DNA from 2 places in the Pseudomonas sp. FW306-02-D09B genome. Region 1 is predicted to be linked to the other one. Evidence: predicted binding sites of a transcription regulator. Region 1 holds the regulator's gene; the other holds the start of a gene.
The links. Region 1 encodes sigma-54, which starts transcription at its own class of promoters, with help from an activator protein. Its sites were predicted from a motif close to ANTGGCATNNANNTTGCTNT; they were not measured.

Region 1 (5,748 bases):
GCTGTCGAACTCCGGCTCCACCAACGAAATCGTCACGCTGCTGCCGCTGATCAAGCGTCTGGGCATCAAACTGATCAGCCTGACCGGCAATCCTGATTCGCCGCTGGCCAAGGCTGCCGAGGTGAACCTCAATGTTCATGTCGAGCACGAAGCGTGCCCGCTGAACCTGGCACCGACCTCCTCCACCACGGCAGCGCTGGTAATGGGTGATGCACTGGCCGTTGCCTTGCTGGAAGCCCGCGGCTTCACTGCCGAAGATTTCGCGTTCTCACACCCGGGCGGCGCTCTGGGTCGCCGTTTGTTGCTGAAAGTCGAAAACGTCATGCATGCCGGCCAGGAGCTGCCGCAAGTAGTACGCGGCACACCACTCAAAGACGCGCTGATGGAAATGACCCGCAAGGGCCTGGGCATGACCGTGGTACTGGAAGCTGACGGCAAACTCGCCGGCATTTTCACCGACGGCGACCTGCGTCGCACTCTGGACCGGACCATCGACATCCATCAAGCCACCATTGACGACGTCATGACCCCGCATGGCAAGACCGCACGCGCCGAGATGCTCGCCGCCGAAGCCCTGAAAATCATGGAAGACCACAAAATCAACGCACTGGTGGTGGTCGACAACGAGGACCGTCCAGTGGGCGCCTTGAACATGCACGACTTGCTGCGCGCGGGAGTAATGTAATGAGCACGGACCTGCTGCAACGCGGCAAAAACATCAAGCTCGCGGTCTTCGACGTCGATGGCGTGCTGACCGACGGCCGCCTGTACTTTCTCGAAGACGGCAGCGAATTCAAGACCTTCAACACGCTCGACGGCCAGGGCATCAAAATGCTGATGGCCTCCGGCGTGACGACCGCCATCATCAGCGGACGCAAGACCCCGGTGGTCGAGCGGCGCGCCAAAAACCTTGGTATTCCTCATCTGTATCAGGGCCGCGAGGACAAACTGGTAGTGCTCGACGAGCTTCTGGCGCAACTGGGCCTAAGCTATGAACAGGTTGCCTACCTGGGCGACGACCTGCCGGATCTGCCGGTGATTCGCCGTGTTGGCCTGGGCATGGCAGTGGCCAACGCCGCCAGCTTCGTCCGCGAAAACGCTCACGGCATCACTCAGGCCCGTGGCGGCGAAGGTGCCGCTCGCGAGTTCTGTGAGCTGATCCTGCGTGCCCAGGGCAACCTTGAAGCGGCTAATGCCGCGTACCTGTGAGCCACTTATGCTGAGCAAGAAAATTCGCAACATAGTGTTTTTCGGGGTCATTGCCGCGTTGCTCGCGGCCGTTGGCTACTGGAACATCAGCCCGGAACGCTTTCTCGACAAGCCGGTAGCGCACGTCGACGAGAGCCAGATCGACTACTACGCCATCAACGCCCACAGCGTGCAGTACCTGCCCGATGGCAAATTGCAATATGACCTGACATCCGACAAGGTCGAGCACGTCAAAGCAACCGACATCACCCTGCTGACCAACCCCGACCTGAACATGTATCGGGGCACCGCGTACCCCTGGCACATCCAGAGCAAGCGTGGCGAGGTCAATTCAGGCGGCACTGAAGTTGAATTGATCGACTCGGTACGTATCGCACGCACGGACGAGCAGAACCGCCCGATGCTGATTACCAGTAGTCGTATGACGGTATTCCCGCAACAGCAATATGCGCAGACCCAGCAAGCCGTTAGAATCGACGGCGCTGGTGGTGTATCGACTGGTAACGGAATGAAAGCGTATTTGAAAGACAGCAGGATACACCTGCTATCGAACGTAAGAGGACAGTATGAGGCTCGTTAAAACTCTCCCTATTTTGCTCAGTCTGGGCGCAGCACTGGGAAGCGTGAGCGCCTGGGCTCTGCCGAACGATAGCCAGCAACCCATTCGCATTCAGGCTGACGATGCTCAGCTGGACGACAAGAATGGCGTGGCCACCTACAAAGGTGACGTGATCATTACCCAGGGCTCGATGATCATCAAAGGCAACACCGTGACCATCACCCGCACCAAGGCCGGCGACATCGATGTCGTGACTTCGGTGGGCAACCTGGCGTATTTCGAGCAGTTGCAAAAGCCGACCGACACGAAACCCGTCCAGGGCTACGGGGTGACTATCCAGTACCATGCCGCGCAAAACCGCATCGTACTGATCGACCGCGCCAAGGTGATCAACGAAGGCAACACCACCGAAGGCGAGAAAATCGTCTACGACACCGTCAAGCAGGTTGCTAACGCAGGCCGCGCTACCGGTGCCTCGGTCACCGCGCCGCGCCCACGGGTCGATATGGTTATCCAGCCGAAAAAGAAAACCGACGAGCAGAAGGCCCAGTAATGGCAACTCTGAAAGCCCAGCATCTGGCCAAGAGCTACAAGAGCCGCCAGGTCGTGCGTGACGTCAGCCTGTCGATCGACAGCGGCCAGATCGTCGGCCTGCTTGGCCCGAACGGTGCCGGCAAGACGACCTGCTTCTACATGATCGTGGGCCTGGTCCAGGCCGATCAGGGTCGCGTACTGATCGACGACCTGGACGTCAGCCACCAGCCAATGCACGGTCGTGCACGAGCGGGTATCGGCTATCTGCCACAAGAAGCGTCGATCTTCCGCAAACTTTCGGTCGCCGACAACATCATGGCCATCCTCGAGACCCGCAAGGAACTCGACAAGGCCGGTCGTCGTAAAGAGCTGGAAAGCCTGTTGCAGGAATTCCACATCAACCACATCCGCGACAACCTCGGCATGAGCCTTTCCGGTGGCGAACGTCGCCGTGTGGAAATCGCTCGCGCCCTGGCCACGGCACCGAAATTCATCCTGCTCGACGAACCTTTCGCCGGCGTGGACCCGATTTCGGTGGGCGACATCAAGCAGATCATTCATCACCTCAAAGCCAAGGGTATCGGCGTGCTGATCACGGACCACAACGTTCGTGAAACCCTGGACATCTGCGAAACCGCCTACATCGTCAACGACGGTCAATTGATCGCCGAAGGCGACGCCGAAACCATCCTGGCCAACGACCTGGTCAAGGAAGTGTATCTGGGCCATGAGTTCCGCCTGTAAGCACTGAGGTGTCTGGTCAGTCGCCGGAGCGCTTGCCCCAATAAAACTATACGTATTTATTGTTACAGCGCTCTAGGCAAACACTTCAGTTTCAGGCATATAATTTGCTTATGTTTGGCGCTCCGGCGCCCTGTAGTGGATGGCGCATGTGCGCCGGCGAATAAGGTGTTAAGCCCCTGCCATGAAACCATCGCTAGTCTTGAGAATGGGCCAGCAGCTGACGATGACACCGCAGCTGCAACAGGCCATCCGCCTGCTCCAATTGTCGACCCTGGACCTGCAACAGGAAATCCAGGAGGCACTGGAGTCCAATCCAATGCTCGAACGCCAGGAAGAAGGCGACGACTTCGATAACGCCGACCCGATGGCGGACAATATCGAGCAGAAACCCAACACCGACATCCAGGAACCCTCCTACCAGGAAACCGCGCCGACGGTAGATAACCTCGAGGAAGGCGACTGGAATGAGCGCATCCCTAACGAACTGCCGGTCGACACCGCCTGGGAAGACGTTTACCAGACCAGCGCCAGCAGCCTGCCGAGCAACGATGACGACGAATGGGACTTCACCACTCGCACTTCCGCCGGCGAAAGCCTGCAGAGTCATCTGCTCTGGCAATTGAACCTGGCGCCGATGTCCGACACCGATCGACTGATCGCGGTGACCCTGATCGATTGCATCAACAATCAGGGCTACCTGGACGAAACCCTCGAGGAAATCCTCGAAGCCTTCGATCCGGAACTGGACATCGAGCTCGACGAGATCGAAGCCGTCCTGCATCGCATCCAGCAATTCGAGCCGGCCGGTATCGGCGCACGCAACCTCAGCGAATGCCTGTCGCTGCAACTGCGTCAATTGCCCGCCAAGACCCCTTGGCTGGCTGAGGCCAAGCGCCTCGTCATCGATTACATCGACCTGCTGGGCAGCCGCGACTACAGCCAACTGATGCGCCGCATGAAGCTCAAGGAAGATGAGCTACGCCAGGTCATCGAACTGGTGCAAAGCCTGAATCCGCGTCCAGGCTCGCAAATCGAGTCCAGTGAAGCCGAGTACGTCGTTCCCGACGTCATCGTGCGCAAAGACAACGAGCGCTGGCTGGTGGAGTTGAACCAGGAGTCGGTTCCGCGCCTGCGCGTCAACCCGCAGTACGCCGGCTTTGTCCGCCGCGCCGACACCAGCGCCGACAACACCTTCATGCGCAATCAGTTGCAGGAAGCGCGCTGGTTCATCAAGAGCCTGCAAAGCCGCAACGAAACCCTGATGAAAGTCGCTACCCAGATCGTCGAGCACCAGCGCGGCTTCCTTGAGTACGGCGATGAGGCCATGAAGCCTTTGGTCCTGCATGACATCGCTGAAGCGGTCGGCATGCACGAGTCGACGATTTCACGGGTGACCACGCAAAAATTCATGCATACCCCACGCGGTATTTATGAACTGAAATACTTTTTCTCCAGCCATGTCAGCACCTCTGAAGGCGGCGAATGCTCGTCCACAGCGATCCGCGCGATCATCAAAAAACTGGTTGCAGCGGAAAATCAGAAAAAGCCGTTGAGTGACAGCAAGATCGCTGGTTTACTGGAGGCACAAGGCATTCAGGTGGCCCGCCGCACCGTCGCCAAGTACCGCGAGTCCCTGGGGATCGCGCCTTCGAGCGAACGCAAGCGGTTGATGTGACGGGCTACGCCATAGCGTTCCAGGGTGTGTTCGAAAGCTTTTCGGACACGCTCTAGTGGCAGGCAAGCCAGCCTGCCGCCTTATGCACTGGCAACGAAGGAGAAGCTGTATGCAAGTCAACATCAGTGGACACCAACTGGAAGTGACCGAACCCCTGCGCATCTACATCGGCGAAAAGCTCGACCGATTAGAAAGGCATTTCGACAAGATCACCAATGTGCAGGTCACGTTGACCGTCGAGAAGCTGCTGCAGAAAATCGAAGCCACGCTGCATATCCCCGGTGGAGAAGTGGTCGCCAACGCTGAGCATAACGACATGTATGCCGCGATCGACGCCCTGACCGACAAGCTGGATAAACAACTCAAAAAGCATAAGGAAAAGACCCAGAGCCTCCTCCAGGGCGCGACCGGTCGTTAACACTCCCAACCCATGATCCGACTTGAAAACATCCTGACCCCCGGCCGTTCTTTGGTGAACGTGCCGGGCGGCAGTAAAAAGAAAGCCCTCGAACAAATTGCCAACCTGATCGCCCGCGAAGTGCCGGGTCTGGCCATGCAGGATGTCTTCGAGAGTCTGGTCGCCCGTGAAAAACTCGGCTCCACCGGTTTTGGCAACGGCATCGCCATCCCCCACTGCCGCCTCAAAGGTTGCGAGTCGCCCATCAGTGCCTTGATGCACCTGGACGCTCCTATAGATTTCGACGCCATCGACGGCGCTCCGGTCGACCTGCTATTCGTTCTGCTGGTCCCGCAAGCCGCTACCGATGCGCACCTGGAACTGCTGCGCCAGATCGCCAGCATGCTTGATCGTAAAGAAGTCCGTGATCGCCTGCGCAGCGCAAAAAGTAATGAAGCCTTGTATCAGGTTGTCCTCGACGAGCAGAACGGTCACTAATCATGCGCTTGATCATCGTCAGCGGCCGTTCTGGCTCAGGTAAAAGTACCGCCCTCGATGTACTGGAGGACAACGGTTACTACTGCATCGACAACCTGCCGGCCGGCCTGTTACCGGAACTGGCCGAGCGCG
Region 2 (5,748 bases), on a different contig from region 1:
CACCGGCCATTTCGTAGCGGGCATCGAGCAGGCGTAGCGTGTTGTCGGCCCTTTCAATGAAGGTCCCCAGGCGAATGAAGCGAAAGGCATCGTTGCGCATGATGGTGCCGTAGCACGCGCCCCGGAACAGGTGGGAACGTTCTTTGATCCACTCGCAGAAACGGCTCATGCCATAGCGGCTGAGACCCTGTTCGGCGATACCGCGAATCTCCAGCCAGGTTGCGTTGATGTTTTCCCACATGTCGGCAGTAATCCGCCCACGCACTGCGTGAGCACTGGCGCGCGCGGCTCCGAGGCAACTGTAGATGCTGGCCGGGTTCGCTGCATCCAGGGCGAAGAAGTGCAGCAAACGCTCGGCATGCAATTGACCGTGGCGCTCAAGGTAATCGTCCAGCGTGCCGGTGATCAGCAAGGGCATCGCCAATTCGTGCAGACCATCGCCGCGCCCATCCTGCGGCATCAATGACAGCGAATAACTGATGTCGAGCATCCGTGCGAGGTTTTCCGCCCGTTCCAGGTAACGCGACATCCAATACAAATCCGAGGCGGTTCTACTTAACATGGCAGGTTTCCTTCAATCCTCGACCACCCAGGTGTCCTTGGTTCCGCCACCCTGGGACGAATTGACCACCAGGGATCCTTCGCGCAGGGCTACACGGGTAAGGCCACCGGGTACGACCCGGGTTTCGCGGCCAGACAGGACAAACGGACGCAAGTCGATGTGCCGCGGCGCGATGCCGTTTTCGACAAACGTCGGGCAGGTCGACAGGGACAACGTCGGTTGGGCGATATACGCGTGGGGCTTGGCCTTGATGCGTGCGCGGAACGCTTCGATTTCGGCGGCGGTGGCCGCGGGCCCGACCAGCATTCCGTAACCACCGGAACCCTGAGTTTCCTTGACCACCAGCTCAGGCAGGTTCGCCAGCACGTGAGAAAGTTCTGACGGGTTGCGACACTGCCAGGTCGGCACGTTCTTCAGGATCGGTTCTTCGTCCAGGTAGAAACGAATCATCTCGGTCACGAACGGATAAACCGACTTGTCGTCCGCGACACCGGTGCCGATGGCATTTGCCAGCACCACATTGCCGGAGCGATAGGACGACAGCAGTCCTGGAACGCCGAGCATCGAATCCGGATTGAACGCCAACGGATCGAGGAAAGCATCGTCGAGGCGACGGTAGATCACGTCGACGGCTTTCGGACCGTCGGTGGTGCGCATGAACACCTTGTCGTCGCGCACGAACAGGTCCGCGCCTTCCACCAACTCCACGCCCATCTCCCGCGCCAGAAACGCGTGCTCGAAGAACGCACTGTTGAAGCGCCCGGGAGTCAGTACCACGACACTCGGATTGTCCAGCGGGCTGGAGCTTTTCAGCGTGTCGAGCAACAGGTTCGGGTAATGATCTATGGGCGCGATGCGCTGGGCGGCGAACAACTCGGGGAAGAGCCGCATCATCATCTTGCGGTCTTCGAGCATGTAGCTGACGCCACTGGGCGTGCGCAAATTGTCTTCGAGCACGTAGTACGTGCCGTCGCCATCGCGCACCAGATCGACGCCAGAGATGTGCGAATAGATATCGCGGTGCAGATCCAGCCCTTGCATGGCGAGCTGGTATTGCTCGTTGGCCAGCACTTGTTCGGCCGGGATGATGCCGGCCTTGATGATGCGCTGCTCGTGATACAGGTCGGCGAGGAACATATTCAATGCCTTGACCCGCTGAATACAGCCGCGCTCAACGATCCGCCATTCGCTGGCGGGGATGCTGCGGGGAATGGTGTCGAAGGGAATCAGGCGCTCTGTCCCCTGCTCATCACCATAGAGCGTGAAGGTTATTCCGGCACGATGAAATAACAGATCGGCCTCGCGTCGCCGTTGTGCCAAAAGCTCGTCAGGCGTTTCAGCTAACCAACGGGCGAACTCCCGATAGTGCGGGCGGACCAGGCCGCCAGCGTCGTACATTTCATCAAAATAGGTGCGGATCATGCCGTACTCCTTGTCACCCGGACACCTGGACTTCGCAAGGCCCGTGCCAGTGGCATAAACGCTTTGCTATCAATCGGTTGGCTAATCACCGAAGACACGCCGCACCAATCCTGTGCAGCAAATGCCCCAACCCGTTCGTCCCCCGCTTCATTGCGAAGCAATGCTCATGGTCAATACCCGCCTAGCCAGAGTTGATTTCACGGCCTGTGTGCGGTTGCGATCCTTTGACATTCTCAATGTCCGAAAACGAAAACGGCCAACCCTGAGGTCAGCCGTTGCTGAGTGTTGTCGCTGTTCATAGTGTTATGCGAGTAGCCCTCGTACCTCCTGCTTGACGCCCCATCCTTCGATAATCCCCCCCAAAGGCTCGACCACCGCCTCAAAGTCCTGTTCAAAGTCACCGATGCCGCCATAAGTGGCGTACATCACCTTGCTCAACTCCAAATGCCAGGCACCGTCATCACGCACGCTGACCTGCGCATTCAAGGACTCACCGCGAAAATGCCCTGCCGCCCTGCGTGCCCGCTCCTCATCCGGAAAAATGGCGTAGAACTCGATGGGATGGAACCGTGAAAAGTCAAAACCGCCTTCTTTCATGCGGCGCAGCACACTGCTGCTGATGTCTTCTTGATAGGCTGTGCTCATGAAACGTCCTCCTCAAACTGATGGATAGACTTTCCGTACTCCCTGCGCCCGCAACCGAATGGTGAGGGCGATACGGCAATCAAATTGCCGCCGGGAAACAAGCATGTAGCTGACAAGACCAGACCTTAGCGATCCATTCGCTGATCTCGTTTGCAGAGTAGCCCCAAGTCAGAGCTGCTGCCAAGGCCTGTTTGCGAGTCGCATCAAGTGGTTATGCAAGTGGAGTGATACTGAGAATTTCAATACTGTTCTGATCTTTCAGGCTTTTGACTGTCGGATCATCCGTTCGCCCCTCCAGATCATTGAGATCGAGCTCGGCCGGGACAGGGAGGAGTTTTGCCCGAATCAATTGCGCGGCCCGCTCCATCGTGGGTTTTTGTTCGCAATCGAATTGCTCCACGGTCTGCACGCCGTGATCATCTACGAAGGTGACTTCCCACTTTTGCATCGGTGCCTCCTTGGTAAAACCCACAGATGGGCTTACAACATCTCGACCCCGAATACCGGAAAATCGTTCCTCCTGAATCCATCGGTTTGATGTGAAAAAGGCCGCCGGTTGGCAGCCTCTTTGCGAAAAGCACGGCATTACTTCTCGGCGCGTGCTTTCAGGGCTTTCAAGGTATTGAAGGGTGCGTCGACCACAAACTTGTTGGCCAGCCACGACGGCACACTACCACCTGGCTCGGTGTGAACCTGATAGGTCACTTCGACCTGGTCTGCACCTTTTGGAACAAATTTCCAGAAGCCTTGAACCTGGGTGACACGAACAAAACCTTTTTCTTCAGGCAGGTAGGTCGGCACACCTTCAAGCTTACGCGTCAGGCTGCCATCGGCGCCCTCGACAGTGGTCACGTGCAATACCGAATCACGCGCCGTCACCGGCCATGGGGTGCTGAACTGCGTGTAGGTCCAGCTTTGATCGCCTTCGTGCTTGAGCAACTTCTGTGCCTTGCACTCATGGATCCAGGCACACGCGCCAGGCACGTCTTCCTGAAGCGCGCGCAACTTGGCCACGGAGGTCTTCATCACGGTCACACCGCGGTAGGCCTTGTACTGAGACCCGGCGACTTCACTCAGGGAAACCTTGATTCCGTCCTCATCCTTGGCAGTTTTCCAGTCTTCGGCCTGGGCTGTCGTGGCCAGCAGAACCGTCAAACCACACAACACAGCGATACGATGCAGCGAACCCATAGTCTTATTCCTTATTGTTGAAGTTCCGTTCGTTGAACACACTACGCCGCGGTCATTTGCTCCCACCAACCGATCAACTTGATGGCTTCTTCCCGGCTGTTGCCACACACCTCGACATCCGCCTGAAACGCGCCACAGACCGCAGGCCGTTCAGGCTTGCCGAAAATACGGCACAGATTATCGACAGACAGTTGCACACAACGTTCTCCCGCCGCTTTGCCGTTTGGCATGCCGGGGATGGGTGTGCTGATGGAAGGGGCAATGCAACAGGCGCCACAGCCTTCACGGCAGTTCATGACGACACGCTCCTCGCGACGGGTAATGTGTTGGATAACGTGGACTAGAGTACCCGCTAAAACAGCCGTTTGAAATTGGCCGGATAGAGGTTTTTCGCTCAAACACGCGTGACTGACCAGTCTCCGACCAAGCGTCAGGTGCGCGGGTCACAGAGCAATGTGCGATTTTACTGCTTGAACTGGAATTCCAGTGCCGCACCGTCGACCTCTCGGTGCTCTTCCTTGCGCATTTGCAACTGCATTTCGTTACTGAGCAGGCGACCGTTAAGCTGGAACGGGCTGTCAGCCTTGATTTTTTCACCAAACATGGGCGGCAGCAAAGGGGCATGTTTGACTAGCGGAACAGTGCCAACAGGTTGTAACTGCTTAACCATGTCCGGCGGCAGGCTCAAATCCAGCTTGGCTGGAGGCAAGTACGTGGTTCTGACCACCTCGCTCGCGGATTTTGATTTTGAGGCAATGGGTGGGCGTTTCTTTTGTGACTTCGGCTTCTTTACTGCTTCGGCCTTTTTGGCTGGTATGTGTTTTTTTGTCGGCACAACGGGCTTTGCCTTCACCTCAGAAGTGCTGATGCCCCCTTTATCCGGGGCGACCGCAGCCATTGCGCTACCCGGCATGAAGACACTCAAGAGGCACGCCAACATCAAACCAGCAGGAAAAATCGCTTTCATGAACACTACAGCGCTAACGGCAGAGGGCCATATGCTCGCTTGTTGTAAGGCGCCTGACAAGCTCGCATAGCAATCCAGCCCCTGATGCACGTCAAAAACCGCCAGCCGTCTCCTGACAAAGCTGAGTGGCCAGCATCCCGAGTGTCATCAGCGCCCGCTCGGCCTCACGATTCCACGGCGTGCCGCAGTTCAAGCGAATGCAGTGATTGAATTGTTCGGTGTTACTGAAAATCAGCCCCGGCGCGATACTGATGCCCTGCTGCAACGCACGGACATGCAGTTCCTGCGTATTGACCCGCCCCGGCAGGCTGACCCATAGAATGAAGCCACCCGTGGGCCGGGTTATCTGAGTTCCCTCAGGGAAATACTGCTGCACCGCCAACTGGAAGGCGCTGAGGTTCTTGCGGTATTCCTGGCGAATGTAGCGCAAATGACGATCGTAGCCGCCGTTCTCCAGATAGGCTGCGATCCCCATCTGCGTCACGCTGCACGCCGAATGGGTGCTGAAGGTCTGCAGCCGCTGGATTTCCTGCTGGTACTTGCCGGCAATCATCCAGCCGATGCGCACACCGGGTGACAGGGTCTTGGAGAAACTTGAGCAATAGATGACCCGATCCAGCCGGTCATAGGCTTTCAGCGATTTGGTGCGGCCTTGCTCGAACATCAGTTCGCCGTAAATATCGTCTTCGACCACTTGGATATCGAAGTCCGAAGCCAGACGCAGCAGCTGTTTTTGCCGCTCTTCCGGCATGGTGCCACCCAGCGGGTTGCTCAGGCGCGTGGTCAGCACCAACGCCTTGATCGACCACTGGTTGGCGGCCAGTTGCAAGGCTTCCAGGCTCATGCCCGTCGCCGGGTCACTGGGGATCTCGATGACTTTCAAACCCAACAAATCGGCAAGCTGCAACAAGCCGTAGTAGGTCGGCGACTCAGCCGCGATCAGATCGCCAGGACGTGTCAG

Region 2: a site for sigma-54 is predicted at 2,016-2,035, ahead of AC3WK5_RS14030 (circularly permuted type 2 ATP-grasp protein). Genes of this name have one in related genera too.

The regions. Positions count from the first base shown of each region.
Region 1 covers NZ_JBYSXY010000018.1:45,716-51,463, forward strand. The annotation lists gene AC3WK5_RS24630 (KpsF/GutQ family sugar-phosphate isomerase) at 1-685, shown strand, start outside; gene AC3WK5_RS24635 (KdsC family phosphatase) at 685-1,209, shown strand; gene lptC (LPS export ABC transporter periplasmic protein LptC) at 1,217-1,789, shown strand; gene lptA (lipopolysaccharide transport periplasmic protein LptA) at 1,776-2,321, shown strand; gene lptB (LPS export ABC transporter ATP-binding protein) at 2,321-3,046, shown strand; gene AC3WK5_RS24655 (RNA polymerase factor sigma-54) at 3,228-4,721, shown strand; gene hpf (ribosome hibernation-promoting factor, HPF/YfiA family) at 4,831-5,139, shown strand; gene ptsN (PTS IIA-like nitrogen regulatory protein PtsN) at 5,152-5,616, shown strand; gene rapZ (RNase adapter RapZ) at 5,619-5,748, shown strand, end outside.
Region 2 covers NZ_JBYSXY010000007.1:80,127-85,874, reverse strand. The annotation lists gene AC3WK5_RS14035 (alpha-E domain-containing protein) at 1-562, opposite strand, end outside; gene AC3WK5_RS14030 (circularly permuted type 2 ATP-grasp protein) at 575-1,984, opposite strand; gene AC3WK5_RS14025 (ribonuclease E inhibitor RraB) at 2,288-2,629, opposite strand; gene AC3WK5_RS14020 (hypothetical protein) at 2,841-3,077, opposite strand; gene AC3WK5_RS14015 (START domain-containing protein) at 3,215-3,820, opposite strand; gene AC3WK5_RS14010 (YkgJ family cysteine cluster protein) at 3,862-4,116, opposite strand; gene AC3WK5_RS14005 (translation initiation factor 2) at 4,284-4,787, opposite strand; gene AC3WK5_RS14000 (aminotransferase-like domain-containing protein) at 4,879-5,748, opposite strand, start outside.